Regions from separate parts of the Bacillus sp. Marseille-Q1617 genome, predicted to be linked through region 2. Evidence: riboswitches for the same ligand, from Rfam matches in the RefSeq annotation. Region 2 holds a riboswitch; the other holds the start of a gene.
The links. Region 2 has a riboswitch for cyclic di-GMP ahead of HWX64_RS13365 (anti-repressor SinI family protein). Riboswitches for the same ligand answer to the same signal wherever they lie in the genome.
Positions count from the first base shown of each region.

Region 1: linked by a shared signal. The riboswitch ahead of HWX64_RS14545 (hypothetical protein) and the one ahead of HWX64_RS13365 (anti-repressor SinI family protein) in region 2 are both predicted to bind cyclic di-GMP.

Region 1 covers NZ_CAHJXM010000002.1:618,726-635,053, reverse strand. Annotated here, with positions in the region: gene HWX64_RS14575 (redoxin domain-containing protein) at 1-390, opposite strand, end outside; gene HWX64_RS14570 (hypothetical protein) at 390-1,022, opposite strand; gene HWX64_RS14565 (cell wall metabolism sensor histidine kinase WalK) at 1,003-2,100, opposite strand; gene HWX64_RS14560 (response regulator transcription factor) at 2,093-2,785, opposite strand; gene HWX64_RS14555 (cytochrome c biogenesis CcdA family protein) at 2,792-3,505, opposite strand; gene HWX64_RS14550 (class I SAM-dependent methyltransferase) at 3,841-4,416, opposite strand; cyclic di-GMP riboswitch class I at 4,719-4,813, shown strand; gene HWX64_RS14545 (hypothetical protein) at 4,836-5,153, shown strand; gene HWX64_RS14540 (hypothetical protein) at 5,233-5,505, opposite strand; cyclic di-GMP riboswitch class I at 5,647-5,735, opposite strand; gene HWX64_RS14535 (murein hydrolase activator EnvC) at 6,000-7,340, opposite strand; gene ftsX (permease-like cell division protein FtsX) at 7,379-8,263, opposite strand; gene ftsE (cell division ATP-binding protein FtsE) at 8,253-8,939, opposite strand; gene cccB (cytochrome c551) at 9,467-9,784, opposite strand; gene HWX64_RS14515 (YitT family protein) at 9,866-10,738, opposite strand; one part of gene prfB (peptide chain release factor 2) at 11,231-12,259, opposite strand; one part of gene prfB (peptide chain release factor 2) at 12,261-12,332, opposite strand; gene secA (preprotein translocase subunit SecA) at 12,739-15,249, opposite strand; gene HWX64_RS14500 (YecA family protein) at 15,583-16,328, opposite strand, start outside.
Region 2 covers NZ_CAHJXM010000002.1:352,448-368,775, forward strand. Annotated here, with positions in the region: gene HWX64_RS13305 (DUF294 nucleotidyltransferase-like domain-containing protein) at 1-1,138, shown strand, start outside; gene HWX64_RS13310 (PolC-type DNA polymerase III) at 1,176-1,805, shown strand; gene spoIIID (sporulation transcriptional regulator SpoIIID) at 2,299-2,559, shown strand; gene HWX64_RS13320 (rod shape-determining protein) at 3,100-4,119, shown strand; gene HWX64_RS13325 (flagellar hook-basal body protein) at 4,214-5,053, shown strand; gene HWX64_RS13330 (flagellar hook-basal body protein) at 5,111-5,953, shown strand; gene HWX64_RS13335 (DNA-directed RNA polymerase subunit beta) at 5,969-6,244, shown strand; gene fabZ (3-hydroxyacyl-ACP dehydratase FabZ) at 6,368-6,802, shown strand; gene HWX64_RS13345 (hypothetical protein) at 7,262-7,573, shown strand; gene HWX64_RS13350 (class D sortase) at 7,608-8,198, opposite strand; gene HWX64_RS13355 (helix-turn-helix domain-containing protein) at 8,188-8,550, opposite strand; gene HWX64_RS13360 (TasA family protein) at 8,769-9,437, shown strand; cyclic di-GMP riboswitch class I at 9,830-9,958, shown strand; gene HWX64_RS13365 (anti-repressor SinI family protein) at 9,993-10,127, shown strand; gene HWX64_RS13370 (helix-turn-helix domain-containing protein) at 10,157-10,477, opposite strand; gene HWX64_RS13375 (YwpF-like family protein) at 10,570-11,010, opposite strand; gene HWX64_RS13380 (single-stranded DNA-binding protein) at 11,273-11,647, shown strand; gene HWX64_RS13385 (hypothetical protein) at 11,666-11,839, shown strand; gene HWX64_RS13390 (DEAD/DEAH box helicase) at 12,340-15,168, opposite strand; gene HWX64_RS13395 (SWIM zinc finger domain-containing protein) at 15,161-16,328, opposite strand, start outside.

The DNA of each region.
Region 1 (16,328 bases), 270 kb from region 2:
TACAGCATTCCTGCCCTCATCCATGCTGGTAAGGTTCACGGCAAGTATCTCTACATTTTCTTTCTCAGCATTTTTTTCGTAGTATTTTTGCATATGCGGCATTTCGGCCTTACACGGCGGACACCAGGTCGCCCAGAAGTTAAGGATCACTTTCTGACCCTGGTAATCGGAAAGCTTCACTTTTTCGCCGGCCAGAGTCGTGAGTTCAAAGTCCGGTGCACGGTCGCCCTTCGCCAGTCCCTGTTCGGCATTGGACAGGTCCATGGACTCCTCTGCAAGCTTTGCCGCTTCCTCTTGTTCCTTTTTCTCCTGCTGATCCTGGAATATGTTCACCAGGAAGATCCCGATCAGGAGTGCCACGATGGCCAAAGCAAAGTTACGTTTATTCACTAATTTTTCCTCCCTGCTTCATAAATTTCCGTTTGTTCATCTCTTTTCTGAAGATAAAGCAGAACGATGGCTAATACGATGTATGTGAGTGTGGGGGTCCCTATTTCGAATCCCCCGAATGAATTCATCAGCAGCTGAATCAGCGTGAAGATAATCAAGATCTGCATGCCCCAGACCCTCTGATCAGCCCTACCCAATTTTTTAAGTAAAACGAGAAGCAGTACACTGTTTAAAATGAGCTGCGCCCCTCCAAAGATGAACGTCCCCTGAAGAATGTCGAACACACCTTCATAAACAAGGACGGTCATGACCCACGCGGCAATCACATGTCGGGGATTTTCTTTTTTAATAAAAGTATAGATCAAGACAGCGGTGATTCCCATCCAATAACCGGCTGTGCCACCGTGAAAATAAAGAATGGTCAGCGGATGTTTGATGACCGTCCCGAAGTCGACGACGATCACGCTCAGTTTCCAGGTCAGGATAAAATAAAATACCGCGTTCGAATACCAGTCGCTCGCTTTCTTATTCCAGAAAAAGAGAAACAAGAATGTGATGACGAACGCGGATACGGTCGCTGCCCATGAGCCCGGGAACGTGAAGGCACCGATGTTATACCATTGTTGATTCATCATCATTCTCCTCTTTTTTAAATTGACCGGCCGGCAGCCGGACTTCAAATGTGTGGTGATGTCCGTCTGTCTCCAGCGTCAGCGTGCCTCCATGCGCCTGTACGATTTCCTTTGTGATCGCAAGGCCCAAGCCCGCTCCATCAGTGACAAACGATCGGGAGGAATCGACCCGGTAAAAACGTTCAAAGATGAGGTCTTTTTCAGCTTTGGGGATCTCTTTTCCGTCATGAGAAAATTGTACTGCATACTGCTGGTCAGCCACAAATCCTTTTATAAAAAGTTTTTTTCCGACGTCGTAGTCGGCAATATTTTGCAGGAGATTGCTGAAGACCTGGTGAAGACCGTCCCGGTTCCCTTTGAGGGAACAAGGTGCAAGTTCAGCCGTTACATCGATTTCTTTTTCCTTGAATTTCAGCTGAAAAGCCGTGATCCGACTTTGCAGCAGTTCGTGAATGAGGATCTCATCCTGATGATGAGCGGTCAGGTTTTCATCGGCCGTCCATCGATTGATGTGTACAAGCTGCTGCAGGAGCCGCTCGATACGGCCGGTTTCTTCCTGCAGTGAACGGTACATTTCTTTGTCCCCTTCAACGATCCCTTTTTCCAGCCCTTCAAGGTAGCCGGTCAGGTTCGTGAGCGGCGTCCGCAGTTCATGTGACAGGTCCCGGAGCAGCCGGTTTTGTTTCGTTTTTACAAGTGCCGTCGTTTCCGAAAGATCATTAAATGCTTCACTTAACTCCTTCACCTCATAGATGAGCGGCTTTTTCAATTTTTCGGGGTACTCTCCCTTTTTCAGTGCTTGAGTCGCTTCCGTCAGCTTCTTCAATGGGGTTGTCAGCCATTTGATGAAAAAGAAATGAAAGCCTCCTGCCAGAAGGAACGCAAGCGCACTGACTTTTATAAGATAATCGTTCAATAGACTTTCAAGACTTGCCCCTGTGATCTGCTGCTGGTTTACCAGGTTGCAGGCGTAATTCTTCACGGTAAATCCGGCAATCAGGATCACGGCCGCGATGATGAAGGTGTTGAGAAAGGTGAGCTGGGTCAATAGACTCCCGAGCTTTTTACGGTTAACCATTGAATTTATACCCCATTCCTCTTACCGTTTCGATGACATTCAGGCTCGTATCTTCCTGGAGTTTTTGCCTCAGATGGCGGATGTGAACGTCGATCGTCCGTTCCGACACTATTTTTTCATGTAATTCATACAGGGAATCAAGGATCTGCTGCCTTGAAATGACCTGGCCTGGATGCATCATCAGCAGCTGCAGAATCCGGAATTCGAAAGCAGTCAGTTCAATTGGTTTTCCTTTATACGTCACTTCCCCTTTTTGAGGTTTAAGGGTGAGTCCGCTGCGGCTGAGCTTTTGGCACCGGTTGGATGTACGGCGGAGAACCGTTTCCACCCGGGTCACGAGCTCGGTCGGACTGAACGGCTTCGTGACATAATCATCCGCCCCGGTTTTCAACCCGTGGATCCGTTCACTTTCACTCGCTTTTGCGGTCACCATGATGATGCCGATGTCGCTCTTTTCATCCTCGCGAATCCATCTGCACAGCTCTTCCCCTTGAATTTCAGGCAGCATCAAATCAAGGATGGCGAAGCAGGGATCATGCTCCCTGAACATGCGCTTCCCTTCTTCACCGTCACCCGCTTCAAATACTTCATAGCCTTCTTTTTCAAGAAAGATCTTTATGAGTTTCCGGATCTTTGCATCGTCTTCCACGACGAGGATGCTTTTATTCTGAACGTTCACGACCATTTCCTCCTAGGTTGAAAAGAGACTGAATACGGAAAGATATGCGGAGATCTGCTGCATTTTTCCGCTGAAAACGAGAAGCCCCATGGCGACCATCAAGACGCCGTTGAACTTCGCAAGCTTCGGAAGAATCCTGTTCACTTTTTTCATGACGCTGAATGTCCTTGTGATCATCATTGAGATGATCAGAAACGGAAGCGCCAGACCAAGTGAATACACAATCAGGAGCATGATGCCCTGAGTGAGCGTCGAGCTTGCACCCGCCAATAGTAGGATCGACGATAAGGTGATCCCGACGCACGGAGACCATCCGCTGGCAAATGCCATCCCGAGAAGGACCGAACCAAAAGCCGTCCCTTTCTTCTTCACTTCAAATTGTTTTCCGCCCTTCATCAGGAAGGAGAACGAAATCCAGCCCATCATCTGCAGGCCGAACACGATAATGAGGATCCCGGCAATTTGTTCTATGTACATCCGGTACTCCGAGAATAATCCGCCGAGCAGACTTGCGGATGCCCCCATTAAAATAAAGATGAAAGAAAAACCGGCGATGAATCCGAAGGACCTGATAAATACCACTTTTCGCTCCACCTGGATCCGCCCGCCTTCAGCCTGCCCGCCGGTCAAGTGACTCACATAAGCCGGCAGCAGCGGAAACACACACGGCGAGAAAAACGACAGCGCCCCCGCAGCCAGCGCAAACCAAATTGATACCTCTACCATACATTGTTCACTCCTTTATACCAATAGTATGGCGGGGGAATGTTAATTTTTTGTTAAGGGGTGGGGATTTTTGGTGGGGAATAGAAATGGGGGAGGGGTGGTGCGATTTTTTGGGGCATGGCGTAGATCAGGAGTGTTGAGCCTGGCTCGATTTTGTACCTGGTACAATTGATCATATTTGTACCAGTACATTCCCGGTGGTGTGTACCTGGTACAGTGCACGATCAGGTTGAATTGTGTCAGGAACAAAACCCTCACATTGTGCCTGGCACAATTCAATTGATTCGTGCCAGGCACAAAACTCCAGCTTTGTGCCTGGCACCGCCCCAACTATTTTATCCCTTGCGTACAACAATATTATAAACAGCCGGGTGCAGATGGCCAACTTCGGTATTGAATCCGGCCGTATCCAATTGCTGTGCCAATTCTTCCGAAGGAATCCGTTCTTCGATCGGCGGTCCCATTTCCGATTCCACCGCCTCCCAGTCGAGGATCAGCCATAGGCCGTCGTCTTTCAGCATGTCATTCAAATCTTGGAATACCTTGGTCAGATTCGGTACTTCATGCAGGACGAATGCAGAAACAACTTTGTCCAGAGTGTTCTTGTTAAAACTTAAGTATTCCAGCGAGGCTTTTTCATATTCAATATTGGTTACATCCGCTTCCTTGGCACGGTGCTGGAGATATTCGAGCATCTCTTGCTGAAGGTCGACGGCATGTACCTTTGTATCTACCGACTTTGCGATCGGCAGTGTCAGATAGCCGTTGCCGCATCCGAGGTCGGCGAGGAGGTCATTTCTATCCAATTGAAGAAGCTCGAGTACTTTGTCCACCGGCACCATTTCCTGCCGTTTTGGATCGAGCAGTTTGGATGCTTTGTGGTGTTGAAAAAGATGTCCGTGTCCTTGCATGGTTGGTCCCTCCGTTTTGTTGGTTTGTTTAGGTCTGAATAGTCAGTCCATCGAAGAATAATCGGTTTATTCCATTCTTTTCACTTTTACGGATATATAGACCGTTTGGGCAATAATCGGTCTGAACTAAGATACCCTCTTATGTATGTAAGTATGATGCTTTTCTCCACACCAATCAAGTAGATTGACTTCTTTAACGTAAATTTCAATTTAGTAATTTAGAACTATTACTTTATCTTTAATACGATTAACGGGATAGGACAGGCAGTCGATAATAAGGAAAAGATGGAAGTCCGGGTTTCTGTTGAAAACGGCATACTTCCTTAAAAGGAAGGACGCATAGCTGCGGATTTAGGGCGGATTCTATCATTACCGCCAGGATGGCCGGGCCGCCAACAAAAGATAAAGGGGATATCACAATGACATTTGAAGAATTGCAAACGATTAAACGTCATATAAGCAGGTTACATGCATTGATTGAATTGAGTAGCGATGAACAAAAGCACGCAGGTGAGTATATCCAGCTCATATGCTCTTTTTTGCGCATTCAGCCTAAAGAAGCTTACTTGCCAATGATGGAAGTGATGACAGTGATCAAGTATCAAAAGCCTGCTATCTTTCAATTATTGAAACATCATGGTGAAAGAGATCACCATTTTGAACTGCTCACTAACATCACAATGGATATTCGTACGGCTGAAAAGAACCTGGAGCATTGGCTATCGAAGTCTGCATAATGGAGGATTGATCTTAACGAAGGGTCAATTTAAAATAACAAAAAAACCGGCGGTCAAAAAAATTGGACTTCCGGTTTTATTATATAATTGCCCTCTCATTTGAACTAGCTTTTTGTGAACCCTTCAGTGCTTCTAAAATAAGCAACAAGTAAAATCCCGTGTTTCCGCCTCTGCGATCGATCAGCTGGATGTCGTCTACGATTCTCTTAACCTCTTCACAGCCCAGCCTGCTTAATACCATATCGCTGATTTCTTCCGCAGTATAGGAGCTGTACTTCTTCAAAGAGGAACGATTTCTCCTGCAAAAACTTCTCAATTGTCTTCTTACATCAGAAGTATTTATTTGTTCCATCTTGTAATCTCCTTTCTGTTTTCAGATGTTTGCCTGCCTGCAGTGACCTTGGGCTCTATAAAAAAATAAGCCCGCCAAAAAGAATGGCGGGCTAAATGAAACTGTCAGTTGGCGACAGCGTTCATTTATGTACCAATCCTTTTCGGTAGCCCGGCGGTCATAGTTTTAAAAAAACGTTAGATCCGTGGCTTTGCGTCCTAATCTTTCGAATTAGTTTGCCGTTATCGAAGGTTGTTAAATAGTTCAAATGATATAAATTAGTTTCATCCACAACAATACTATAGTACCAGTTACCAGCAATAGAGGAAAGAGTTTTTGTGCAAAAAACTTACTTTTTCGACATTTATTTCATTATACATTATAGCGTATGATTTGTAAGGGTCGAGGATTATTCTTTTATGAATATTAGAATAGAGAGAAGTATTTTGTAAACTATTATCCAAAAAAATCCTGCCATAAACATATGGCAGGATTTTTCATAGACTACTATTCTATTAGAAATTGATATATTGGCGCGGGTTAACAGAGTTTGATTTCGACGCATTCCATGAACCTGCATGAAGTTCAAAGTGTAAATGCTGACCGAAGGAATAACCTGTGTTCCCCATGTACCCGATTTGCTGTCCTTTGTCTACAGGCTGTCCGCTGCTTACTGATGAAGAAGACATATGGGCATAGACTGTAGTAAAGGTTTTTCCGTTAATCGAGTGAGTGATGTATACAACGTTACCGTAGCTTGAGCTGTATTGGCTCTTGATGACATATCCATCTGCTGCTGCAACGATTGGAACACTACCTCGTGCCGCGACATCGATACCATAGTGGTAACGAGGCTTGCCGTTCAATGTATCCCAGCCGTACTCAGTTGTGATAGCACCGGATGCCGGTCTTGTCCAAGTTCCGGAACTAACAGGCGTGCTCGGTGCCGGTGCTGCAGTAGAACCGCCGCTGCTGCTCGTGCTAGTTTGAGCTTGAGCTGCTGCGCGTTTCGCAGCTTCTGCTTCTGCCTGTCTCTTCTTCTCAAGTTCACGCTGGCGGGCAAGTTCTGCTAAACGTGCCTGCTCTGCCTGGATTTCACCGCCGATTTGCTGTTCCATTTTCGCTAACGCATTTGATTCTTTTTCAAGGTCCGCTTTTTCCACTTGAAGGGAAGCCTGCTGCTTTTCAAGCTGTTTGAACAGTTCCGCTTTTTGGGCTTTTTCACTGTTCAAGTCTTGCTTTAACGTTACTAGATTCGCTTTATCATCTTCTAATTCTGCTAGTTTCGTTTCTACTTCTTCTTTCTTTTTCTCTAATTCTTCCTGGTCTCTCTTTTGCTCGTCCATGATCTTTTTATCTGCACTCACGATTGTGTTGACTGCAGTGACACGGTTGATGAAGTCGCCGAAGCTGTCCGCGCCAAGAAGGACATCAAGATAGTTTGCTGAGCCGCCTTTTTCCTGAATCGCACGAGCGCGTTCTTTTAAAAGTTCATTACGCTCTTTGATTTTTTCCTCCAAAGCTTTGATCTCTTTTTTAAGTTGATCAATTTCAGCATTTGTTTCTTCAATTTCTTTTGTTTTCTCTGCGATTTTGTTTTCAGTATCTTTTATTTTTGCATCGAATTCTGCAATTTTCGCTTTAATATCCTGCTGTTTATTGATGTTGGCATTAATTTCTGATTTTTTCTGATCGATTTCACCATTGATTTTATCTTTTTTAGAGGAAACCTCATCTTGTTTCTTTTTCAAATCCTCTACTGAGGAGTGAGCGTTGGCTGGAGTTCCCAACGCCGGAAAACTCCCGATTGTTAATGCTGCTGCTATTGCTATTGATAAAAAATACTTCCTGTTCAAGCGGCATGCTCCTTTCAGCTTCTATCAACCTGTCGATTTTATACTCTCAAGAATTTACGTACAGACATGAAGCTTCCCCAGGCGCCGATCAAGCATCCCATTAAGAGGATCAATCCGTTTACTTGGTAGATGAACGGGGTAAAGTCCAATATCTGTATAAAATGATTTTGAAGTTTTGGCTTTATAAAGTCGTAAGCATAGTAATAACCAGTTGTAACAAGAGCGATCGGGATAATAGAACCTAAAACACCAAGCCATAGCCCTTCCAATACGAAAGGCCAGCGGACGAACCAGTTGGTTGCACCCACGAGTTTCATTATCTCGATTTCCCTTCTTCTAGCGACAATCGTTATTTTAATCGTATTTGAGATGAGGAACATCGCCGTGAACAACAGACCGATGATCAGGACCAATCCGACGTTTCTGCTCATTTCAAGGATATTGAATAACTTTTCAATCTTCGCTTCTCCATACATTGCTTCATTTACATTCTCATACTTGTTGATCTGTGCAGCAATTTTTCCGGTATCGCGAGGATTTTCCGCTTTTACAATAAATACATCATATAATGGGTTATCTTGCTCGAATAATCTGAAATCGTCACCGAGATCCTTTACCAGGTTCTGAAGTTCTTCCTCTTTGGAAGAATAATCGACGGATTCGACTTCATTTATTTTCTTTATCTTATCTCCAACGGCTTTAGCTTCTTCAGGCTTCGTACCAACTTCGAGAAGTACGCGAACTTCAACATCTTTCTCTATATCGGTTGCTACCTTGTTCATGTTTAGCATCAGTACGATGAAAACACCAACAAGCAATAATGTGACGGTTACGGCACTGACGGATGCAAATGTCATCCAGCCGTTACGGCCGATGCTCTTAAAACTTTCCCTTACGTGACGGGCATACGTTCTAGCCTTCATAACCGTAATCACCTCGCTGTTCGTCCCGGACAATCCGGCCATTCTCAATGGCGATTACCCGATGCTTGATTGTATTTACGATTTCCCGGTTATGTGTAGCCATGATCACTGTTGTACCACGTGTTGCGATTTCCTCAAGGATATTCATAATATCCCAGGACGTTTCTGGATCCAGATTCCCTGTAGGCTCGTCGGCAATCACCAGCTTCGGCGTATTGACGATTGACCGTGCAATCGAAACACGCTGCTGCTCACCGCCTGATAATTCATTAGGGAGCATTCTGGCTTTATGCTTAAGACCTACGAGTTCAAGTACATCCATTACACGTTTCTTGATTTGTTTCGGATGCTCTTCTATTACTTCAAGAGCAAACGCAACGTTTTCATATATTGTCAGAGACGGGAGCAGTTTGAAATCCTGGAAGACCACTCCTATATTTCTGCGTAAATGAGGTACTCTGCTATTCTTGATTTTTGCTAGATTTATACCATTCACGATGATGTCACCTTTGGAAGGCTTCACTTCGCGGTACATCATCTTGATGAACGTTGATTTTCCGGCGCCACTTGGACCCACGACATAAACAAACTCGCCTTGCTTAATATGGACGTTAAACCCATTCGCAGCCATAACGCCGTTGTTATACTGCTTATAGACGTCTTTCATTTCAATCATTATAAAATCACCTAATTTGTAGTATGTAGTTCCCCTCTTGGCTGTGTTGTTATCTCTATGTGTGTGAATAAAATTCTTTTGCCTTTACCAAATTAGACATAAAATGGTGAAATTGCTCGAATTTCGCTCACGAAAATATTATAACATCACTTCTTACGATGTTAAGGAAAAATATTATTACAGTTTCATTTCAAAACCACATATTTTGAGAAATTTTTACCTTTTTTATTGACAATTGTACCTAAAATTCGATTTTTTCATAGTTATTTATACCTAGTAACAGGTACTAACAACAAGTAAAATAGATAGACTGTAATAGATTTGGATTCCCCTTTGTTTAAAGGAAGTGAGCTGGAATTTGAATAGATTTGGAGAGTTTTATTTGTTTGTCATATAGATTTAAAGAAGGGTTAAGTGAGGGGTGTGGATAAGAATGAAATTTTACATTGAATCCGGATTATTGTGGTGAAAAGCTGGTTTCAAAGCAAAAAAAAGAAGAACCCTCACAGGATTCCCCCTCTTCTGTCTTATTTTTTATTCGCCAGCCATTCAGCAACGGCTTCTGCCTCTTCACCTTTTACAAGATCTGCAGGCATTTGGCCTTTACCGTTTTTAATGATTTCAAGGATTTGGTCTTTGTCTAAACGAGAGCCAACATCGTTAAGAGCAGGCCCCATGCCGCCTTCCAAGTTGCCGCCGTGGCAGCTTGTGCATTTGTTGTTAACGATTTTCTCTGCATCAACGCCGCCTGAGCTCGTTTCCGTGCTGTCTCCGCCGTCGTCCCCGCCGCAGGCTGCAAGTACTAATGAAGTTCCTAAAAGAATGCCTAAAAGCTTTTTCTTCATGTTTTCTCCTCCTAGGAAAAAATTTAAGAGTAAGAATTCGACCGTGGTGAAATCTTTCTCCTATAGATAATTATACCAAGGTTACACCCGTTTGAAACCTTCGCCCAATACCTCTGAAGCGTCCATTGTGACCACAAATGCAGAGGCATCAATGCTTTTCACCAGTTGTTTCAGTTTTGTGAATTCTGTCTGATCGACTACGACCATCAGGATCGGACGTTCATCATCCGTATATCCCCCGTATGCTGATAGTTTTGTCACACCTCGGTCGATTTTATTCAAGATTCCTTCACGAACTTCTTCCTGGCGGTTCGTGATGATGAGTGCCATCTTGGAACGGCTGACCCCGACCTGTACAAGGTCGATGGTTTTACTCGTTACATATAGCCCGATCAGTGCGTAAAGACCTCGTTCAATATCAAAAACAATCGCTGCTGATAATACGATCATTCCATCGATCAATGCAACACAAGTCCCCAGCGACAGGCCGGTAAATTTGTTCACAATCTGGGCTGCCAGGTCGGTACCGCCCGTCGAAGCTTTACCACGGAAGACGATTCCAAGACCCATACCGACTCCGATCCCTCCGAATAGGGCACCAAGCAGCGGATCTTCCGTCCAGGGCTGCCAGTCCTCCGTCAGATAAACGACTAAAGGTAAGAATACAGTCCCGATCGCTGTTTTCACTCCAAATTGAAGACCAAGGAAGATGAGGCCTGCGATGAAGAGCGGAATATTGAATGCCCACTGAACGAAGGCCGGCTTCCAATCAAAAAGCCCCTTTAATATAGTAGAAATCCCGCTGACTCCTCCCGATGCTACCTCGTTCGGAAGTAAAAACACATTAAATGCAATGGCCACGATCGATGACCCAAAAACCACAAACAAATACTCAAGTAACTTCTCTTTCCGCGGATTAAATGACTGCTCTCGACGTTTTTGCTTCAAACCCATTCCGTACGACTCCTTCTGCGTATGTATTGATAGTATGAGTACAAGCGGAGTAAATCATCCATTAGTCTGTGCCCGGTCGCACTTTAGTACGTTAATTGAGCGAGGGACGGGCCTTTGTCTCATACTTTTTTGTATTAGTTGTTTTGTTGTTGGACGTGCTTGCTCAGGCTTTTGGTAAGTGCTCCCGGCATGCTCTGTTACAACCTTTGAGAGTATAGCACGGGTGTCGAAACGTGTAAATAACAGTTGAGTGACGTGTTAAAGCATTAATGGGGTGGGGTGAGATTTGGAGGGTTGATTGGCTTAGGATTTGGTGTGGGCGGTCGGTGAGTTTGGTATGGGGCCAAGGAGATTGGTGCCTGGCACAAAACAGGTTTTTTGTGCCAGGCACATTTCCACCTTTTTGTGCCAGGAACAATTTGTACAATTTGTGCCTGGCACCACAATAAAAAGCTGAACCTCTCCCGCTTTGGAGTGGTTCAGCTTTCGAAATTACTTAATTTTAGAACGCAGGTAAGCGTTGATGAACGGATCAATATCGCCGTCCATTACACCCTGCACGTTACCGGATTCTGTGTTGGTTCTGTGGTCCTTCACCATGGAGTATGGGTGGAACACGTAAGAACGGATTTGGCTTCCCCATCCGATTTCTTTTTGCTCTCCCCGGATTTCAGCCAGTTCCTGTTCCTGCTCTTCGATTCGCTTCTGATAGAGCTTCGCTTTCAGCATTTTCATCGCAGCTTCACGGTTCTTGATCTGTGAACGCTCTGATTGACACGTGACGACCACGTTTGTCGGCAAGTGCGTGATACGGACAGCAGAGTCGGTCGTGTTGATGTGCTGACCGCCGGCACCGCTCGCACGGTATGTGTCAACTTTAAGGTCTTCAGTACGGATGTCAATTTCGATTTCTTCATTGAACTCCGGCATCACTTCACAGGAAACGAAAGAGGTGTGACGGCGCCCGGATGAATCGAACGGTGAAATACGTACAAGACGGTGTACGCCTTTTTCAGCTTTCAGATAGCCATATGCGTTATGGCCTTTGATTCCGAGAGTGACGCTCTTGATACCTGCTTCATCGCCTGGAAGGTAATCGAGTGTTTCGACTTTAAACCCTCTCTTCTCTGCCCAACGCGTATACATACGAAGCAGCATAGAACCCCAGTCCTGTGACTCGGTTCCGCCCGCACCCGGGTGAAGCTCAAGGATGGCGTTGTTTTTGTCGTATTCTTCACTTAGCAGCAGCTGAAGTTCGTAGTCGCTCAGGCGTTTCATCAGGTCGACCAGTTCTTCTTCAAGATCCTGCTGCAGTTCCTCATCCGGCTCTTCTTTTACAAGCTCGAGCGTCAGCTCAAGGTTTTCCTGCGTTTCAAGCAGCGCTTTGTATTCATTCACAAGGGCTTTAAGGCCGTTTCCTTCATTAATAAGTCCCTGTGCTTTTTGCTGGTCATCCCAGAAATCTGGCTGGACCATGATTTCGTCGAGTTCCTGGATTCTTGCCTCTTTGTTTTCTAAGTCAAAGAGACCCCCTGAAGTCCGCTAATGTCTTAGCTGTTTTTTCTAATTCTGATCTGATTTCTGCTAGTTCCATGATTGGTCACCTCTAGAGTTATTTTAATTTGTATATAAATTTGGCTCTGTTAATCGCCGCTGTTGATTTCCGTGGAAGACTTCGCTTTCCGCGGGCGGTTGGTGAGCCTCCTCGTCGCTTCGCTCCTGCGGGGTCTCACCTAACTCGCTTTTCCCGCAGGAGTCTTCGCCTTCCACTACAATCAACAGCTGGATAGTCCTATATTCCAAGAATAGAATTAAGAATATACCAGGTACAATCTCTCCCACATCATGCCTGAATCGAAATCATTCCAGATGCTGCGCCTGGCATAATTCAGTCATTTTGAGCCTGGCACCCGGAACAACCCGGGATCTACCCGGACATAAAAACGGAAAAGTACCTGGCACTCCTATACAAGTACCAGGTATCCTCTTCAATCTAACATTTATCCCATTCTGCCGTGGCAGTGTTTGTATTTTTTGCCGCTGCCGCATGGGCATGGTTCGTTGCGGCCGACTTCTTCTTCTTTGCGGACAGGTTTCTTCTTGGCTTTGCCGCCTTCTTCTTTCGGGTTGACTGCTTGGCCTTTGGCTACTTCCTGACGCTGAAGGTTGTTTCTGATTTCAGCTTTCATGACGTATTTAGCTGCGTCTTCTTCGATTGCCAGAATCATGCTTTCGAACATCGCGAAGCCTTCATGCTGGTATTCGCGCAGCGGATCTGTCTGACCGTATGCACGCAGGTGGATACCTTGGCGAAGCTGGTCCATTGCGTCGATGTGGTCGATCCACTTTGTATCGACTGCACGAAGCAGGATGACTTTTTCGAATTCACGCATTTGTTCTGCGCTCATCTCTTCTTCTTTTTCATCATAGCGGACTTTCACGTCTTCCCAGATGAGATCCATCATTTCATCTGCTTCTTTTCCGCGAAGATCGTCCACTGTGATATCCCCTTCAGGAAGAAGATTCGCGTTCACGTAATCGACTATTCCTTGAAGGTTCCAGCTGTCGATTTCCTCGTTTGCCGTATGAGCCGCGACCTGGCGCTCGATGACGGATTTGATCATGCCTTCCACGATTTCGCGAAGGTTTTCAGATTCGATGACATCGTAACGCTGCTTGTAGATGATCTCGCGCTGCTGGCGAAGGACATCGTCGTATTGAAGAAGCTGCTTACGGGCGTCGAAGTTGTTCCCTTCCACTCGTTTCTGTGCAGATTCAACGGCACGGCTGACCATTTTACTCTGGATCGGCTGTGAATCATCCATACCGAGACGACTCATCATCGTCTTCATATTGTCAGAACCGAAGCGGCGCATCAATTCGTCTTCCATTGAAAGATAGAATTGCGTCACACCCGGGTCCCCTTGACGACCGGAACGTCCACGAAGCTGGTTATCGATACGGCGTGATTCATGACGCTCGGTACCGATGACGGCAAGACCGCCTAGATCGAGTACGCCTTCACCAAGCTTGATGTCCGTACCACGGCCGGCCATGTTCGTCGCGATTGTAACCGCGCCTCTTTGGCCTGCCTCTAAAATAATTTCGGCTTCACGGCCATGGTTTTTCGCGTTCAGCACGTTATGGCGTACGCCTTTTTTCGTTAAAAGTTTAGAGATCAACTCTGACGTTTCAACGGCCACTGTCCCGACAAGAACAGGCTGTCCTTTTTCATGACGTTCCTTGATATCCTCGACAACCGCCATGAATTTACCTTCCATGGAAGCATAAATCAGATCGGCACGGTCATCACGGACGATCGGTTTATTCGTCGGGATCACGATGACGTTCATATTGTAGATGTTGCGGAATTCCTCTTCTTCCGTCTTCGCCGTACCGGTCATACCGGAAAGCTTTTCGTACATACGGAAGTAGTTCTGGAATGTGATTGTTGCCATCGTCATGCTCTCGTTCTGGATCTCGAGACCTTCTTTTGCCTCGATGGACTGGTGAAGACCGTCACTGTAACGGCGGCCTTTCATCAGGCGTCCCGTGAAGGAGTCGACGATGACGATTTCGCCTTCCTGAACCACGTAATCAACGTCGCGGTGCATACTCTGGTGAGCTTTCAACGCCTGGTTGATGTGGTGGTTAAGAGTTACATGTGAAATATCGAATAAGTTATCAATGTGGAATGCTTTCTCCACTTTTGTGATACCTTCTTCAGTTAATTGAACACCTTTTGTTTTTTCATCATAGGTGAAGTCTTCGTCTTTTTTCAAAGTGCGGACGACCGCATTTGCCTGGATATAAAGCTGCGGCGTGCGCTGTGCGTTCCCTGAAATGATCAATGGAGTACGCGCTTCGTCAATCAGGATCGAGTCGACCTCATCGATGACGGCAAAATGAAGCGGACGCTGAACCATTTGATCTTTGTAAAGGACCATGTTGTCGCGAAGATAATCGAAACCGAACTCGTTGTTCGTTCCGTACGTGATATCCGCTTTATACGCTTCACGCTTTTCCTCTTTTGACATGGAGTTCAGGTTCAGACCCACTGTCAGACCAAGGAAATTGTAAAGCTGACCCATTTCCTCGGCGTCACGGCTGGCAAGGTATTCGTTGACCGTAACGACGTGTACGCCTTTTCCGGTGATCGCGTTGAGGTAAACCGGCATCGTTGCCGTCAGGGTTTTACCCTCACCTGTTTTCATCTCGGAAATGTTACCGCCATGAAGGGAAGCTCCCCCCATCAGCTGGACGCGGTATGGATATAGCCCAAGAACACGGCGCGCCGCTTCACGCACAACTGCGAATGCTTCGACAAGCATATCCTCCAGGTCTTCGCCTTTTTGATAACGCTCTTTAAAACGTTCCGTTCGCTCACGAATCTGGTCATCCGAGAGGCGCTCCATTTCCGGAGCAAGTTCTTCTATTTGATCAGCTATTCTCTCAAGCTTTTTGATCTCTCTTTTATTTGCATCAAACACTTTGTTTAAAATCCCAAGCATGTATAACGCTCCTTTATCCTGTATAAGTAAGAGCCAAACAACACTTTCACTATAGCGAAAGCAGATGAGAATTCCATGAGAAAAGGTAAAAGGCCTCCAAGCCTCCTATTTCCCCCGTTCAAACATCTCTACTAAACATTCGCTAAAAGCCCTATAAATCCTGCACATAAATAGATTCATTCCTATTAATTCTACCACTATCCCACCCCTCTTACAACTTAAGCCAAATGGATGCACTTCAATCGAGTGAGGGACGGACGTTCAGCGGTTTAAACGGATAAAGGCCCGTCCCTCATCGCGGTGAAGCAACGGGGGACGGGCCTTGGAAGGGGTTTATTTTTCTAATAGTTCGTAGACTGTGTCCTGATAGCTTTCCCAGATTTGTTTGCTTCGTCTGGAGATGCTGTTGGCGGACACGTCGAAGTATTCGGCCAGTTCCTTTTGGACGTGGCGGATACTGATTTCGTCGATGTTTTTCGCCATGTCGACGAGTGCACCTGAATAGATTTTCGGGTTGCGGATCGTCGGACGTTCTGTGTAGAAGTATTTTTCCAGTACTGAGACCAGCAATTCGCTTTCGGCTTTGTCTTCACCTTTTTCAGAAAGGAAGTTTTTAAGTGCAGTGAGTGCTTCTACATATTCAGGGGTCTTCCAGATTTCCACGCCTTCGATTGTGTCAGCCTGCTCAGTTGTCTGCTCCTGAACTTCTGGTATTTCAATCTCGGTTCCTTCTGAATCGGCTGATGCTTTCTTACCGGATTTCTTCTTTTCCGCACTGTATAAAACAAACCCGACGTCAGCAAGCATCATGTATTGATCTGAAAGATAGTCCTGAAGGTTCTCGAATTCACCCTGTTCAAAACGAATGTTCACCAGTTCCATCGCAGCTTTTTCAATCGATGGATAAATGAAATACTGGGCAAATGGGAGATACTTGTCCCCGTTCGGCAGCAGCAACGCAAGGAAGAAACTGTTCTCTTCCATCTTGCCGAATCTCTCTTTCACGACCAATTTGTCACCAGTGATGACTTCTTCCACGTGAAGCGTGCTGTCGTCCACTTTTTCAACCGTACCAGCTG
Region 2 (16,328 bases):
GGATTCGTATCTATACGAAGCACTGGCTGCGATGCTGGACCATTCGATCAAGCATCTTCCGGTAACAGAAAAGGACAAGCTCGTGGGGATCGTCACCCTTTACGATGTGATGAAGGCGAATCACACCGGCGCATTGACGAGTACACATAAGCTGGAAGATTCATTGTTCCCTCCAGATAAAATAAAGGCCACCATCGAGTCGGTATTCCATCATTTATGGAAAGCCCATGCCCCTGTCTTTCATGTATTGGACTTTATGTCAGGACTCCTGGACCGCTTGTATCGAAGAGTGCTGAAAGAATCTGAAGACGAGCTGAATGAAGAGGGGATGACCAAGCCATGCAGCTTTGCTTTTTATGTAATGGGTTCAGCGGGAAGAAAAGAGCAGTTCATGCTGACCGACCAGGATCATTTCCTTGTTTATGAAAAGGAAGGAAAGCAGTCGGAGGAATATTTCAGGCTGTTTTCAGATAAAGTGGTGAAGAAGCTAGAGGAAGCCGGTTTAAGGCGTTGTGACGGCAATATGATGGCCTCTGAGCCCGAATGGAGGGGTAGTCTGGATAAGTGGCAGGAAAGGGTGAGACGCTGGTCTGTGCGCTCTTCTGAAGAAACCCTGTTAAAGGCTCAAAATTTCTTTTCATTCCGCTTCATGGAAGGGGATGGGGATCTTCATGAGGATTTCACCAGTGCCCTTCACCATCAATTGAAAAACTCGAAAATCCTGCTGGCAAGGATGGCCGGGGTCGAAAAGACAAAGCCTGTACCCGTCCTTCATTCATCGATCAGGTCCCTGCTTGGGATGCAGCGAAAGGAATTTTCAATGAAAAAAGAAATCCTCTTCCCTTTTCATCATGCGCTGCAAATCTTGAATCTAGCCCATGGAAACCTGGCAGGCTCCACGTTGGAGAAAATTGCTTTCCTCGTGGAAAAAGGATCGATTTCCCCGGGGTTTGGCGATGACTTAACAGAAGCATTTGAAGAAGTGATGAAACTCTACATGGAACTGAAGAGAAATAAGCAGGTGGATACCGTGCAGCTATCCACCCTTTCAACGAGGGAAAAAGAAAATCTCTACCACAGTGTAAAAACAATCAGGGAATTCCAGAACATGATGCTCGCGCATTATTCATTAGCATAGAAGGGAAGTGACTCCATTCATTTTTTCTAAAAAGAAAATGACGTGTCCCTTGGAATATGATTCGATACCCATGAACAGGGCCATCGAAGAAATCACCTTCATCGTCTTCGACACAGAAACAACCGGCTTCCGTGTCAACGCAGGAGACCAGCTGCTCGAAATCGGGGCAGTCAGAGTGGAGGGATATAACGTAAAAGACAAAATGACATTTCAATCATTTTCTAATCCAAATCGACTTATTTCTCAGGAAATATCCGATTTGACGGGGATCGGGTCGAATGATGTCGAAGGAGCCCCTTCAGCTCAAGAGGCGATACGCGATTTCTTTGATTTCCTGAGTGAAAATAAAGCGGACTGCTTGGTTGGACATTATGTAAGTTTTGATGAACTGGTTCTGAAGAGTGAATTGAAGAGAACAGGCTCGCACCTGCAAATCGACCCGAGCATTGATACGCTTAACCTCATCGGCTACCTTGCGCCTTCCTATGACATGCGTGACCTGGAGCGATATGCTCAGCTATTCGGCACGCGGATGTACCCGCGGCATCGTGCTGTCAACGATGCACTGACGACGGCTTATTTGTTTGTGGAGCTGCTGGAGCTATTGCGTGATCGGAAGGTCGATACGTGGGGCGAGCTGCTGCGGGTGAGCAGGGGGCGGGGGTGAAGAGGGTCAATGAGAAGGTAGATTGGTCTGGGCCCTGAGCCACGAAGAGATTTTTTGTACCAGGTACAAAACGTAATCGGTGTACCTGGTACAATTTGTTCCCGATGTACCAGGTACAGGGTATCCTCCCGGGTTCAGAGATGGGACGATAACGCCGATCGTTACCTCACTAAAGGGTGAAAGCCGGCGTATGCCTGATTTATTTTCAGAAAATTCCCCCAAAACCTTGTCCTTATTGTCTTTTTTGTGCATATATGGGGACCTCGGCTAATAAAATGAAACAAACCTATCAAAATAGAGAGTGTTTGAGGTGAGGAATCGTTTCAACCTACTATTTCACCAAGCCGGGGAATTTGTTCATACGTTGTAAGATCAGGAAGCCGCTGCTTTAAATAAAGCTTTCTGCCGCTGATTGCGGTCTATACTATTTCATTGATGATATAGCGAGTCTCATTTCACACTTCTCACATCCAATTTAGGGAGGTCGAGTGGTGTGCACGATTACATCAAAGAGAGAACAATCAAGATTGGCAAGTATATCGTGGAGACGAAGAAAACTGTTCGTGTCATTGCGAAGGAGTTTGGCGTGTCCAAAAGTACTGTTCATAAGGATCTGACAGAACGCCTGCCGGAAATTAATCCAGAACTCGCAAACGAAGTGAAAACGATACTTGATTATCATAAATCAATTCGTCATCTACGAGGTGGAGAAGCCACAAAGCAAAAGTACAAAAAAGAAGAGCTCCACAGCTGATCAAAATACGCCAAGCTACGCATTGATGCGCTTGGTGTATTTTTAATTTGCAGGAGGAAAATCATATAGATCGGTGCCAGGCACAAACGGGCTGTTTTGTGCCTGGCACCGATCTATATGTAAAAGTGTTATTTGACCGAGCGCTCAGTCAACAATTTAAGTTGGGGTGGATTAGTGTATTTACCCTTTACCAGCATAGACTCCTGTGGGAATAGCGCGTTAGGTAAGACCCCGCAGGAGCGCAGCGACGAGGAGGCTTACCAACCGCCCACGGAAAGCGAAGTCTCGCACGGAAATCAACTGCGGCATACAGCTGCCACCCATTTTAACCTACCTGTAACAAAAAACATCCAATCAACATACTTCTTCAAATAAATAACAATTTTAATACATTTTTTTGACAAAGAATACGTCCTTTCGACACATTTGTGGTAAAATAATATATTGGGTGCAAGTTTTACCTTATCGTAAAAACGTAATTACATACTGACAATTAACTGACATATAAATGACTGGAATTGAAGAAGGGAGTAACACGAAATGTTTGCGAAAGATATCGGTATTGACCTTGGGACGGCGAATGTCCTGATCCATGTTAAAGGAAAAGGGATCGTTTTAAATGAGCCATCAGTTGTGGCTCTTGATAAGAATACAAATAAAGTATTGGCGGTCGGTGAAGAAGCACGCCGCATGGTGGGGCGTACGCCTGGAAACATCGTCGCCATCCGTCCCTTGAAGGATGGGGTCATTGCAGACTTTGACGTAACGGAAGCCATGCTGAAGCACTTCATCAATAAATTGAATGTAAAGGGTTTCTTATCGAAGCCTAGAATCCTGATCTGCTGCCCGACAAACATTACAAGCGTCGAGCAGAAAGCGATCAGGGAAGCTGCCGAGAAGAGCGGCGGAAAGAAAATTTATCTTGAAGAAGAGCCTAAAGTGGCCGCAATCGGTGCAGGGATGGACATTTTCAATCCTACAGGGAATATGGTTGTCGATATCGGCGGTGGAACGACGGATGTTGCCGTTCTTTCAATGGGTGATATCGTGACGGCGCAGTCCATCAAGATGGCAGGGGATAAGTTTGATTATGAAATCCTCAACTATATCAAAAAAGAGTACAAGCTTCTGATCGGTGAACGCACGGCAGAAGATATCAAAGTAAATATCGGGACGGTATTCTCCAGCAAGCGCGAAGAGGGAGAAGAGTTCATGAATGAGATGAGCATCCGCGGACGGGACATGGTATCCGGACTACCTCGTACGATTACCGTTACGTCCAAGGAAATTGAAGGAGCTCTTAAAGAATCTGTTGCTGTTATTGTACAAGCAGCTAAAAATGTCCTTGAGAAGACTCCGCCTGAGCTTTCAGCGGATATCATTGACAGAGGTGTCATCATCACGGGCGGAGGTGCTCTGTTGCACGGTATGGATCAGCTTCTTGCAGAAGAATTGAAGGTGCCAGTCTTCAAAGCTGAAAATCCGATGGACTGTGTGGCAGTCGGCACAGGAATGATGCTTGAGAACATCGATAGAATTTCACGCAGAAAAATCGGCTGATAGGAACTTTTTGGAACTGAAGCGAATGCGGTAAAAGTCGGTCCAAAACATCCGATAACAAGATGGAAGAGTGAAAACGTAAAGAGGTGGACATATGTTTCGTGGTTTTTATACTGTGGCAACTGGTATGCTTGCCCAGCAGAGAAAAACAGAGATGCTGACCAATAATATGGCGAATGCCAATACTCCAGGCTACAAGGCTGACCAGGCGTCGATGCGTGCTTTTCCGGAAATGCTGTTGGAGCGTTTGGACTCGGCTGGAGTCCCGACGGAAAAGGGGCTGTCGATTCCTTTTAACCAGAAGGTAGGCAAGTTGAATACGGGTGTCTATATGCAGGAGACGACCCCGAACTTTTTGCAGGGGGATATTCAGGAAACAGGCAGAAACGCTGATATTGCCCTCATTAATGGGACGATGCCTATCGATGAAGAGTCGGGCACTCAAGGGTCGGTTTTTTTGACGGTGGAAAGCGCGGATGGTCCCCGTTACACGAGGAACGGGAATCTGACTGTGAACGGAAACGGATTTTTAACTACTAACAGCGGCTTTCATGTTTTGGATGAGAATGGTGAACGGATCCAGCTGGAATCAGATGAATTCAAGATGTCCGATAATGGGGAAATCCTTGTTGAAGATAGGGTTGTTGGACGCTTGGGCATTGGTTTTTCAGAAAATCCGAACAGAATGATCAAGCAGGGAGACGGCTTGTTTGCTTCAGAAAACAATGGTCCCCTTCAGAATGCCTATGATACAGAAGGCGTCATTTTTTCGACAAAGCAAGGGTTCCTTGAACGTTCTAACGTAGACGCTTCCCGTACGATGACAGACATGATGACCGCTTACCGGGCATTCGAGGCGAACCAGAAAGTGCTTCAAGCCTATGATCGCAGCATGGAAAAGGCAGCAAATGAAATCGGGCGGGTAAACGGATAGTCATCCTTTTGAAATAGAAAATTCACGTGAAATACCTTATAATAAAGGGGAATTGACATGAACCGGACAATGATCACCGCGACGAATTCGCTGGGGCAATTGCAGAAACAAATGGATATGATCGGTCATAATCTGTCGAATGCTGAAACGAACGGGTACAAACGGCGTGAAGCGTCTTTCTCTGAGATGATGGTGCAAAACGTCAGGAATCAGGAGAGAACAGATATCGAAACAGGCAGGCTTACACCGCTGGGGATCCGTTCAGGAGTTGGTGCGAAGCTGGGGCAGGCTCAGCTTATCCTGTCACAGGGGTCTCTCAGATCGTCGGGACGCTCGCTGGACTTTGCATTGACAAATGAAAGACAGTACTTCAAAGTGCTGGCCCAGGACGGTGAAACGAATGCCGTGCGCTATACAAGAGACGGTGCCTTCTTCGTCAGTCCGATGGGGAACGGTGAATCGATGCTGGTGAATGCAGCCGGCCACCCTGTTCTGGATGAGAACGATAATTACATAACGTTTTCAGAGGAAGCAACACAGTTTGATTTGAATGATAATGGTGTCCTTGCAATTTCCGGCCCAAACGGAGTACTGGGTCAGGTGAATTTAGGAATAGTTTCCATTGAAAAACCTCAGTTTCTCAGTCAATATGGAAGTAACTTAGTAGGTCTTCCCGAGAATATGGACCAGCTGGATGTCGGGACTGACGAAGTACTGACCAATATGACCGGCGGTGCAAGAACGGATATTTCAATGGTGCAAAATTCCCTTGAAGCCTCAAACGTCGATATCGGAAAAGAAATGACAGATATGCTGAATGTTCAACGATCCTATCAGTTCCAGGCGCGTTCGATCTCGCTTGCCGATCAGATGATGGGTCTCGTTAATGGTATACGCTAAAAGGAGTCTTAAGCTATGAGTGAAAAAGAACTGGTACAAGAAGCGAAAACAAGAGAAACGGTAAAAGCCGAGAAAAAGGATAAGCAAAAGGAAGAAGCAAAACCGAAACGCTGGGTACGCGTGCGGATGCTTCCCATCTGGCTGCGGATCCTTCTCGTCGTCGTCCTTCTTGCTGCCAGTCTGGCTATTGGGGCGATGGTTGGATACGGCGTCATCGGTGACGGCAACCCAACTGACGTATTCAAAAAAGAAACTTGGCAGCATATCGTGGATATAGTGATGAAAAAATAATTTTTGAAGGCCCGTCCCGCATTGCTTTAACGCACTGCAGGACGGGCTTTGTGAGCTATTCCATTCTCCATGCTATTTATGTACAATGGAGGAAGGTTAGATATTACAGGAGGTACATAATACATGCTTGATATTAATGAAATCAAAGACATCATCCCGCATCGCTATCCGTTTTTGCTGGTCGACCGCATTCTAGAGGTTGAGGAAGGCAAGAAAGCGGTCGGTATCAAAAATGTAACTGCGAATGAAGAGTTCTTTAACGGCCATTTCCCTGATTACCCTGTCATGCCTGGCGTTCTGATTGTCGAGGCACTTGCACAGGTCGGTGCTGTGGCGATGCTTAAAAAAGAAGAAAATCGCGGCCGCTTGGCATTCTTTACCGGAATCGATAAATGCCGCTTCAAGCGTCAGGTAAAGCCTGGCGATCAGCTGAAGCTTGAGGTTGAAATGATCCGCTTCAAAGGGGCAATCGGTAAAGGGAAAGGCGTTGCAACGGTTGATGGAGAAGTAGCGTGTGAATTGGAAATGATGTTTGCTCTTGGTGAAAAGGAAGAATAAAGTATTGGGAACCGGTCCTGAGGTGATTTTAGAATCACTTAGGGATCGTTTTTTTTTTGCTTTTTAAAAATAGGTATGTGAATTTAATCTATGACGATACCTTGAATTATTGATGTAGTTAATAATTGTTTTTCATTTTATCCGGTTCCAGCGTTTGATTGGAGTGGAAGACGCAGACTCCTGCGGGAGAAGCGTGTTAGGTGAGACCCCACAGGAGCGCAGCGACGAGGAGGCTCACCAACCGCCCGCGGAAAGCGAAGTCTTGCACGGAAATCAAAAGCGGCATTCAAAGGAATATTAACCGAGGTTAAAAAGAGCACTTTTATAGAGCGATAAAAGTTTAAAAAGTTTCCAAATACCATGCAAGTAAATCAAATTTCAGGGAAAGCTAACCACGAAAGACCACAAATGGCGGTCTTACAACAAATATTCCAAACGTGTAGAAAGGAGTCATACATCATGAACAAAAAGTTAGTATCGATCCTTAGCGGGTCAGCACTTGCAGCAATGCTTCTTGTTGGATGTAACGCAAACGACCAGGAGCCTCCTCCGGAAGATAACGGTGTTGAAGAGAATGGTGACGTTGACGAAAATGGCGACATGAATGACGGCATGGACGAAAACGATGGCATGAACGACAACACGGAGCCTGAATCACAAGATAAAAACGCTCCAAACGACAAAGATGCAGAGAAAGATCCAAACACGCCTGAAGAAGATGCGATGGAAGATGACATCGATATGCAGGATGCGGATAATAAGGACGAGTAAGAAAAATAGCGTAGAGGCTCTGGGGCTTCTACGCTTAATCTATTCTCCTGGCATTGATTATGTATCTTTCTTCGGTGCTTGAAAGATATTCGAAGGGATAGCAGGTGGAGAGGGTCAGGATCTCATTAGGTGATGTAGACTCCAGTACAGACAAATCTGTTTCGTTAACCACAAACATTTCAAATACCACATAACGGTGATGCCCCGTGCTTAATTGAATCTCCAGAAGATCACCTTTTTCTATTTCCCCCATGCTTTTAAAAACGGTATCTCTGTGTCCAGCCAGGAAAATTCGATCTCCTTGTCCCGGCAACTTGGTATCTGAGTAATGACCGACCCCTTTTTCCAGCTCTTCTTCTTGTGTACCTTCAATAACTGGCAGTTTCTTTTTTAATTTGGGAATTGATAGGATACCCACTACCTCACCTTCAGAAAATGAATAAGAGACAGCAGCCGCTTTTTTCGGATATTTATTTTCAGCTGCCTTTACGATTTCATGTGCATCTTCCAAGGCTCTTTTTTCTTTCATCTCTTGCCCTGCTAAATGATATCCTGAATACCCTAGTAAGGATCCACCGCCAATTAATAGAGTTACACTCATTGCTTTTAAAAAATTAATCTTCAATGGCGTTTCTCCTTTTAAATTGGATAAATTGAATATACTCTAGAAACTCATGCTTAGTCAGTCCTTCTTCAATAGCTTTTGTTACCAATTGAAGCCACTCTTCATCGACTGAAATATCATCTGATTTAAACTTGAGTAACTGGGTAAGTGAAATGTTCAAAGTGTCCGCTAACTTTTGAAGGACCTGGATGCTGGGGTTTTTTTGCAGACCCCTTTCAATTGAGCTTATATAAGATTTAGAAATACCCGCTAATTGGGACAATTCATTAATTGTCAGCCCTCTCTCATCCCTATAATGTTTTAAAATGTCACCTACCAAAATGCTCAGTCCTTTCACTTCTTTATTTTTCATTATATAGAACAAAGTGCCTTTTATAAAAAACAAAATACTGAGTAAACGAAAGGGAATTCCATATATAGAACGAAAACACTTTGTTTTATTGGAGATTTAAAGTAATTTAAAGCTTTATTACATAAATTTCTTTATATATACTGATTTATATAGTTCACTAAAAAGAACAAAAGAAGCCGAGAGGAGCTTCTGAGTTTCTATCCCAAAGGAGACTTTCTATGGAAAAACGATTTAAAACAGTATGCATTCTTTTCCTAGCTTTCTTTATCTTTTCTCCTAAATTGATTCTAGCCGTAGAGAATAACCAAAATGAACAAAAAGAGATAGATATATCCATCAGTCCATCTCCCATTCTTTTTCACCTTACCAATGTGAAACCTGGAGATGAAATGTCGAGAGAGGTAACAATCCATAATAAAGGAAAACAGGATTTCAGCTATCTATTTTCTAATCAATTTTTAAAGGGATCAGAGAAGTTTTACAATGAATTATTTATTGAAGTGAGTGATAAGAAGAATATCTTAGTAAAGGGAAAGTTAAAAGATTTTAAAGAATTGGACGCCCGGGAACTTGAGAGCAATTCCTCTGAAATTCTGTATTTTAAAGTAGAAATACCATATGAACTCGGAAACGAATTTCAGGGGTTATCGACGGAATTTCAATTTAATTTTTTTGTAGAAGGGCCAATGGGGGCTGCACTTCCGGTCGATGGAAATGGTGTTTTACCATATACAGGAACAATTTATTATAAGATTTTAGTAGCGGGGATAGCACTATTGATAACAGGTATGAGCTTATATCTTTATACCAAAAGTAAGAAGAACGTAATGGCAGCATCAAACTTTAAGCTAGCAGAAAACCACCTTCGGGAAAGGAATGAGGTATAGTATGTATAGAAAAATCTGCACCCGATGTACGCGACCATCATTTAGCAGCACCGAATATGGTCAATGGATCTGTCCATCCTGCGGAAATGACTTAACTGATCATCCTTTTTACGACTCCAAAACCTTCCAGAATATTAATGAAAAAGTCCTTCCCTTAAAGAAGAAATTAGAAGCTTACCACATTAACATAAGGTGTAATAATTCGCAGTAATTCGACACAAGTTTCTTCGTTTCTTTTATCAATTAGCCTATTTTTAGTAAAATGATTAATCGTTTGTCAAAAAATAACAGTAAATGTAGGAAAAAAGTGTAAAAATAATTGTCAGAAAAGACAAAAAACAACAAAATTGAAGGTTGTTCATTAGTATAATGGGTATAGTTCTAAGGAGCTAGTCAGACAAAGGCAAACCTGCTGAAAAGCAGGGACGCAAAGTCACAGATCTAAGGTAAGAAGATGTGGAAAAAAGGTAATATACATAACTAATTGCACATTGGACGGCTAAGATGGCTGGATTGCCTGAAATACATATATGTATTTTGGGAGGAATGGTATTGATGAAGCGTGAACTTGATGTTGAATGGGTTGAACTAGTTAAACAGGCATTGGATGCAGGGATTTCAAAGAATGAAATTAGAGAGTATTTACAAAATCATAGTAAAAAAGCAGCTGAAGAATATAAAGTGGTTTAACGTAAAAAGTCTTGCAGAACCTGCAAGACTTATTTGTTGCCCAATTTCCATTTATTAAATTCAATAAACTCACGGAATTGTTCTTTCGTTATTCCAGAATCCATCGCTTCCTCTGCAATCTTGATCCATTCACGGTCAACTGCTGTGTTTTCGGATTCATCATGCAATAACGCGTCCATCGAGATTCCCAAAGCGGCAGAGACTTTTTCTAAAAACTGAATGGATGGGTTTTGTTGAATGTTGCGCTCGATGGAGCTCAGATATGACTTAGCAACCCCAGCTTTTTCAGCCAGCTCTGTCATAGACATTCTTTTTTCCTGTCTATACTTTTTCACTCTTTCCCCGATCATCGCGGACACCTGCCTATAAAATCGTTTCGATAATGTAATTATATCAAACCGTCAACGGGTACTCTACAAGAAGTTTACATATTCACGTAAAATTAGACGCTCGGTTTTGATGTTGCGGGGATACGCGGCTTGGATACCATCTTCTCGCGGAATTCTTTCATCAGTTCCTCACCGGAATATCCTCTTTGAAGCAAGTCGTCCAATAAAAGCTCGGCATATTCGTTCCGCTGCTTCTTTAATTTTCCTTCAAATAAAATACTCATGCGGCCGTTCATTTTCTTGATGCAGCGTATGGATGTCATGAAAGCGGCAGGATCATTTGCTTTGTGGGAAATGACGACCTGTATTTCCAAGTCGCTTTTTTTCTGCTGGGCCTTTTGGAAAAACTCAATGTGATCTTGGGGCATATATGTTTCGACAAGCCACGTCCTCTTCTCATCCTCTTTATTGATGATCAAACCGTCCTCAATTTCAAAATCCTGGAGTTCATCATTATCAACTACCTGCAGTGAAATCACTTTAAAGGTTTTCATGAACGAACATCTCCTATAAATAGGTATTGTTAAAAAAATTATATCACAGCGTGAAAAGAATCCCTAATATCAAATTGTGTTAAAAAAGTCTGATTTCCGATATTTGGCCTTATTTTGCGACGAAAATCGAAAATCTCCCTAGACGAATTTACCGAATCTAAGGCTGTTTTGGTTTTGAATTTCGGAAATTAACGATTTTACAAGCTTGAAAGAAGGGGTGTAAGATGAAATCATTCCAAAGAGAAAGGAGTGAAGAACGAAGGTGATTAATCAAGTAACCCTTGTAGGACGGCTGACCAAGGATCCCGAAACGAGGAAGACGATGGAAGGCAGGTCGGTCCTCAATGTAACCGTGGCCGTCAACCGCCAGTTTAAAAACCAGCAGGGGCAGGTGGAGACGGATTTCGTCATGTGCAAGATATGGAACAAGGCCGCCGATAACACGGAGAAATACTGCCGCAAAGGTTCGGTTGTCGGCATCACTGGCCGTATTCAAACCCGGAATTATGAAAATGATCAAGGTAAGCGGATCTATGTCACGGAAGTGGTGGCGGATTCGATACGGTTCATGGATTCAAAGCCGCAGCCTGACAGACATCAGGAGCCGGAGAAAGAACCGGTAGAATTACCATTTTAAAAGAAGGGAAGGGCACATATGGCAACCCTGCAAACCCTGGAACAACGAATCGATCGATTGGAAAAACTGAATGAAGACCTGATCAAAAAAGTAGCGCGTGCGAACGTCGAGAATTTCTATCTTGCACAACGTGTAACCGCACTCGAGCAAGGGTATGAATATCCGAGTGCCGTCCTGCAGACCACATCATAAGGAACTCTTCGCAAATGTCTCCAACTTAGATCTCTTCAAACGTAATTTCTATTCGTAAATAATTTCTGTCCAACCTATATGTTTTGTCTCAAATTCAATTGTCATCTTGTCACCGCGTCATCCCTCTAACATACCTCGTTAGAAATAGAATATCGTAAGGAAGTTGTGAAGTAGTTTTGTAAGTTCCCCAATATGTCTTCATGTAGGGTCGGTTTCTTTTGGAGCCGGCTGTTTTTTTGTTTGTAAAGCATTGAACGGGGCCCGTTGATTTCCGCTCCAGGCACTCGCTTTCCGCGGGCGGTCGGGAGCCTCCTCGGCGTTACACGCCTGTGTGGTCTCCCTTGACTCGCTTTTCCCGCAGGAGACGAGTGCCTGAAGCTCCAATCAACTCAGTATTAATACTTTGAAAATTAACTGAACAAAAAACAGCAGACTCCCAAATTAAAATTCATACACCAAAAAACCCCCTTTCTACAAGAAAAGGGGGCTCTCCACCATAACTATTCCAACACCAACAACGATTGGAGATCCTGATCAGACAACTCCGTAACCCACTGGTCGCTTCTGATAATCTCGTCATTAAGAGCCTGTTTCTTCTCCAGCATCGCATCGATTTTCTCTTCAAGCGTCCCTGATGACACCAGCTTATGGACATGGACGAATCGCTTCTGCCCAATTCGATACGCACGGTCGGTCGCCTGGTTTTCGACTGCAGGGTTCCACCAGCGGTCGTAGTGGACGACGTGGTTGGCGGCGGTCAGGTTCAGTCCGGTTCCGCCGGCCTTTAAGGAAAGCAGGAAGACGGGGAACTCTCCGTTTTGGAATTGTTCCACAAGTTTATCACGCTTAGCCTTGGCCATGCTTCCGTTCAAGAATGGTACGTCGACATCGAATTCTTTCTTCATGACTTCCTGGATCATTTCACCCATTGAAATATACTGGGTAAAAATCAATGTACCCTCACCTGATTCCAGTGCGGTTTCCACGATATCCTTCAACTTCTGCATTTTTTCTGAACGAGTCAGGATTGATTTCGGATCGGGTTCTTTCAAATAAAGGGCAGGATGGTTACAGAGCTGCTTCAATTGATTCAGCATCTGTAATATCAATCCCTTACGCTCGAAACCGCTCAGCGTCTCGATCTTCGTCAACGTCTCCTGTACTAGCTGTTCATAGAGAGCGGCCTGTTCAGCGGTCAAGCTGCAGTATTCCTTCTGTTCGATTTTTTCAGGAAGATTCAGCTCGACTTCAGGATCCTTCTTCGTTCTCCGCAGAAGGAACGGCTTGATTTTTGCCTGAAGCTCGCGGACTTTTTCCTGTGATTCGTCTTTTTCAATCGGCGCGATGTAGTTCTTCTGATACTGTGTGAATCCGCCCAGGTAGCCGTGATTCAAGAAATCAAAGATGGACCATAGTTCGGACAGGCGGTTCTCCATCGGCGTTCCCGTAAGTGCGATGTGATGCTTTCCATTAAGCTTGCGGATGGCACGGGATTGCTTCGTGTTCGCATTCTTGATGTTCTGCGCTTCATCGAGGGAGATGGAGCTCCATTCCACAGCAGACAGTTCGTCAAAATCGATATGTGACAAGCCATAAGAGGTCAGCACAATATCCATTCCTGCAATCCGCTCAGTAAATTTCTCCTCTTTCGCACGGGAAGGACCATAATGAAGATGAACCTTCAAATCCGGAGCAAACTTCTCGATCTCACGCTGCCAGTTGCCGAGTACCGAGGTAGGCGCAATGATTAGTGCCGGCGTTTCAGGTTTTTCGGTCTCCTTCACATGAAGCAGATACGTGATGAGCTGCACCGTTTTCCCAAGTCCCATATCATCGGCAAGGCAGGCACCGAAACTGAATTTCCGCAGGAACAGCATCCAGCTCATTCCGAGCTGCTGGTACGGGCGGAGTTCCCCGTGGAAGTCCTCAGGCGTTTCCACCAAAGGAATTGACGAGACATTCGTCAGCTGACTCACAAGTTTTTTCAAAGAGCGGTTCAGCTCCAGCTGAATACGGGCATATTTATACGGATCATACTCGTCATCCGGTTCCATCCCGTCATCATCCTCGTCCCGCGGCACAAGCTCCTGCTCCAGCATATCCTGAATCGAAATACCTTCCTGTTTTGCTTTCGTCATCATCTGTTGTATGCGTCGGATCATCGCAGGGTCGAGCTTCATCCACTGACCGCGGATCTTCACGAGGCGCCTCTGGTCAACCACCAACTTATTGAAATCCTCTTCCGATAAATTGACTCCGTTCATCGATAAACGCCAGTCAAAATCGAGCATCGCATTCAAGCCGACAAAAGAAGGGCGGTAACTCGTGTCTGTGTTCTTCAGCTTCGCCTTCACCAGCACCTGGGCATCCTTCATCGCTTCCCACCAGGACGGAAGGAGGATTTCGATATCAAGGTCGATCAGCTTTTCACTCAGCACAGATAAGAAATCCCATGCATCGTGCTCGCTGAGGGAATCGGTCAACGCACCGTCTGTGTCACGAAGCATCGGCATCATTTTCAGCCAGCGTTCCTGCTCATCGCGTACCTGAGGCAAATACCTTTCCCAGGAAGGCGGCACCGTATCTTCCGTCAACGAAATCACACGCTTTTCCTTCTTCCGGTCGCGCAAGATCGTCTCAAGCTGCCACGTTTCATCCTCATCCAAAGGCTCGGAAATACGAAGACCGATCGAGAAAGGAAGCTCGTCATCTTCCTCACCGCGGATCCATTCACTCCAGCGCTTCTCATCAAAATAAGCATGCAATTCCTCCGAAGTCAGCGTACTCTCCTTCAGCTTCTGAATCCTCTTCATCGCCTCAGATCCGCCTGCAGCCATTGCCTCATTCAACGACCCTTCAAACCACTGCTGCGTTAAAGCAGCGAGGGACGGGCCTTCAGGGAGGTCCTGCTGCCAGAATTCTTCATTGAAGTTTTTCCAGACTTCATCGGGAATGTGGAATTGAAGCCCTGATTCCTGCCACTCATCGAAGCGGGGGAGCCAGCGTCCGTCTTCGATCGCTTCGTAAAGGACGGGGGCAATCGCATTGCACGCCTGGCCGGTTTCGTCCCAGTCCCAATCCACCATTCCGCTGAAATGCTCCTGGGCAAGGAGGGTAAGAAGCTGCCACTGGGACACGACGATTCCGTCATTCACGATCACATCGTTCAGCAGCGTCCCGTAATGGGTATCTTCATGCCAAAGGAACAGCTGGCTTTTCCACTCTGAAGGCTGCAGCTGCTCACCATCACCATTTTCCGCAGTCAGAAAGAAGCGGTCTTCATATTTAGTTGCGTCTACATTGATTTTCACGGAAGACAGTTTAAGCATCAATCAACTTACCCTTTCTGCATTCTTCTTGAAACGCACGTAATCGCTTGTATTTTTCCAAGGTGTACTCTAAGTAAGTATCCCATTTATCCGTTTGCTTCAGCTTCTTATAAATCGTCCGGATCTTCTTCATATAACGGACAGCATACTTGTAGCTGTCGCGGTTCTTCTGCTCGATCATATCAATGACACCATTATAATAGACTGGCAAGGCAAGCTCAGGGGACTCTTTATATACCTGGCTGAGGCCCATGTTCTCCATCTCGGAGATTGAATAGCCCATATATTTCTGAAGCTCCACCCACTCACGGTAGGATTTTGTGTTAAGCAGAAATTCTGTGTAGCTGTAATAGCTGAACGGCAGCATCGATAGCAGCAGCTCCCGTAAGAAGGCAGGATCCCGTTCCATCAGCCATTCAGTCGGAAGCTTGCGAACGAACCAGCGGACAAAGCTCGATGCCTCATAATGACCCTTTTCTTCAATGTAAGAAGGGAGTCTTACTAAAATCGCTTTTAAAAGAAGCAGCAGACCCTCATATCGTTTTGAAAGAACGAATTTCACCAGCCAGAACTCAGAATAAGCGACGAGCTCAGTCCCAATCCTTTCCATGGTTTCCTCTGCCTTTTCCAACTCTTCAAGCAGCAGGTATTGATGGAGGAGGGCAATCTTTGTGAACGATTCGTCCTGAGAAGGAGAGTTCTCCAACCGCTCTACTTCTTTGCGGCGCCAGGGTTTTTGTTTGAACAGGTAATACCAGATAAACCGGTACACCTCTAATTTGATCTCAGTGCTGTGTTCAGGATCCTCGCTCATCCCGGCAGCCTTTTCTTTTAAAAAGGCAATGAACGGATCGAAGCTGAACGGCATCGCATGCACCGAAAGCTTCTCGACCGCATCCTCCATTTCATCCAGCAGGAAATCGAACATGGCATACTGCTCCCGGTTCAACGCGATGTCCCTTCTCTGTAAAAATAAATCCACTTCCAGTGTCAGGAAAAAGGTAGCGAATAGCTGATAAAGCGGCTTCCATTCTCGTTCGAAAGGCGCTTCTTTGTTAAACCGTTTGTAGATGTTCTGGATGATGACATCCATCAAGTAAGGCTGCCTTTCGAGCAGCTGCAAATCTTCTTTTTGTAAAAGCGTCTCGAAAAACTGCCAC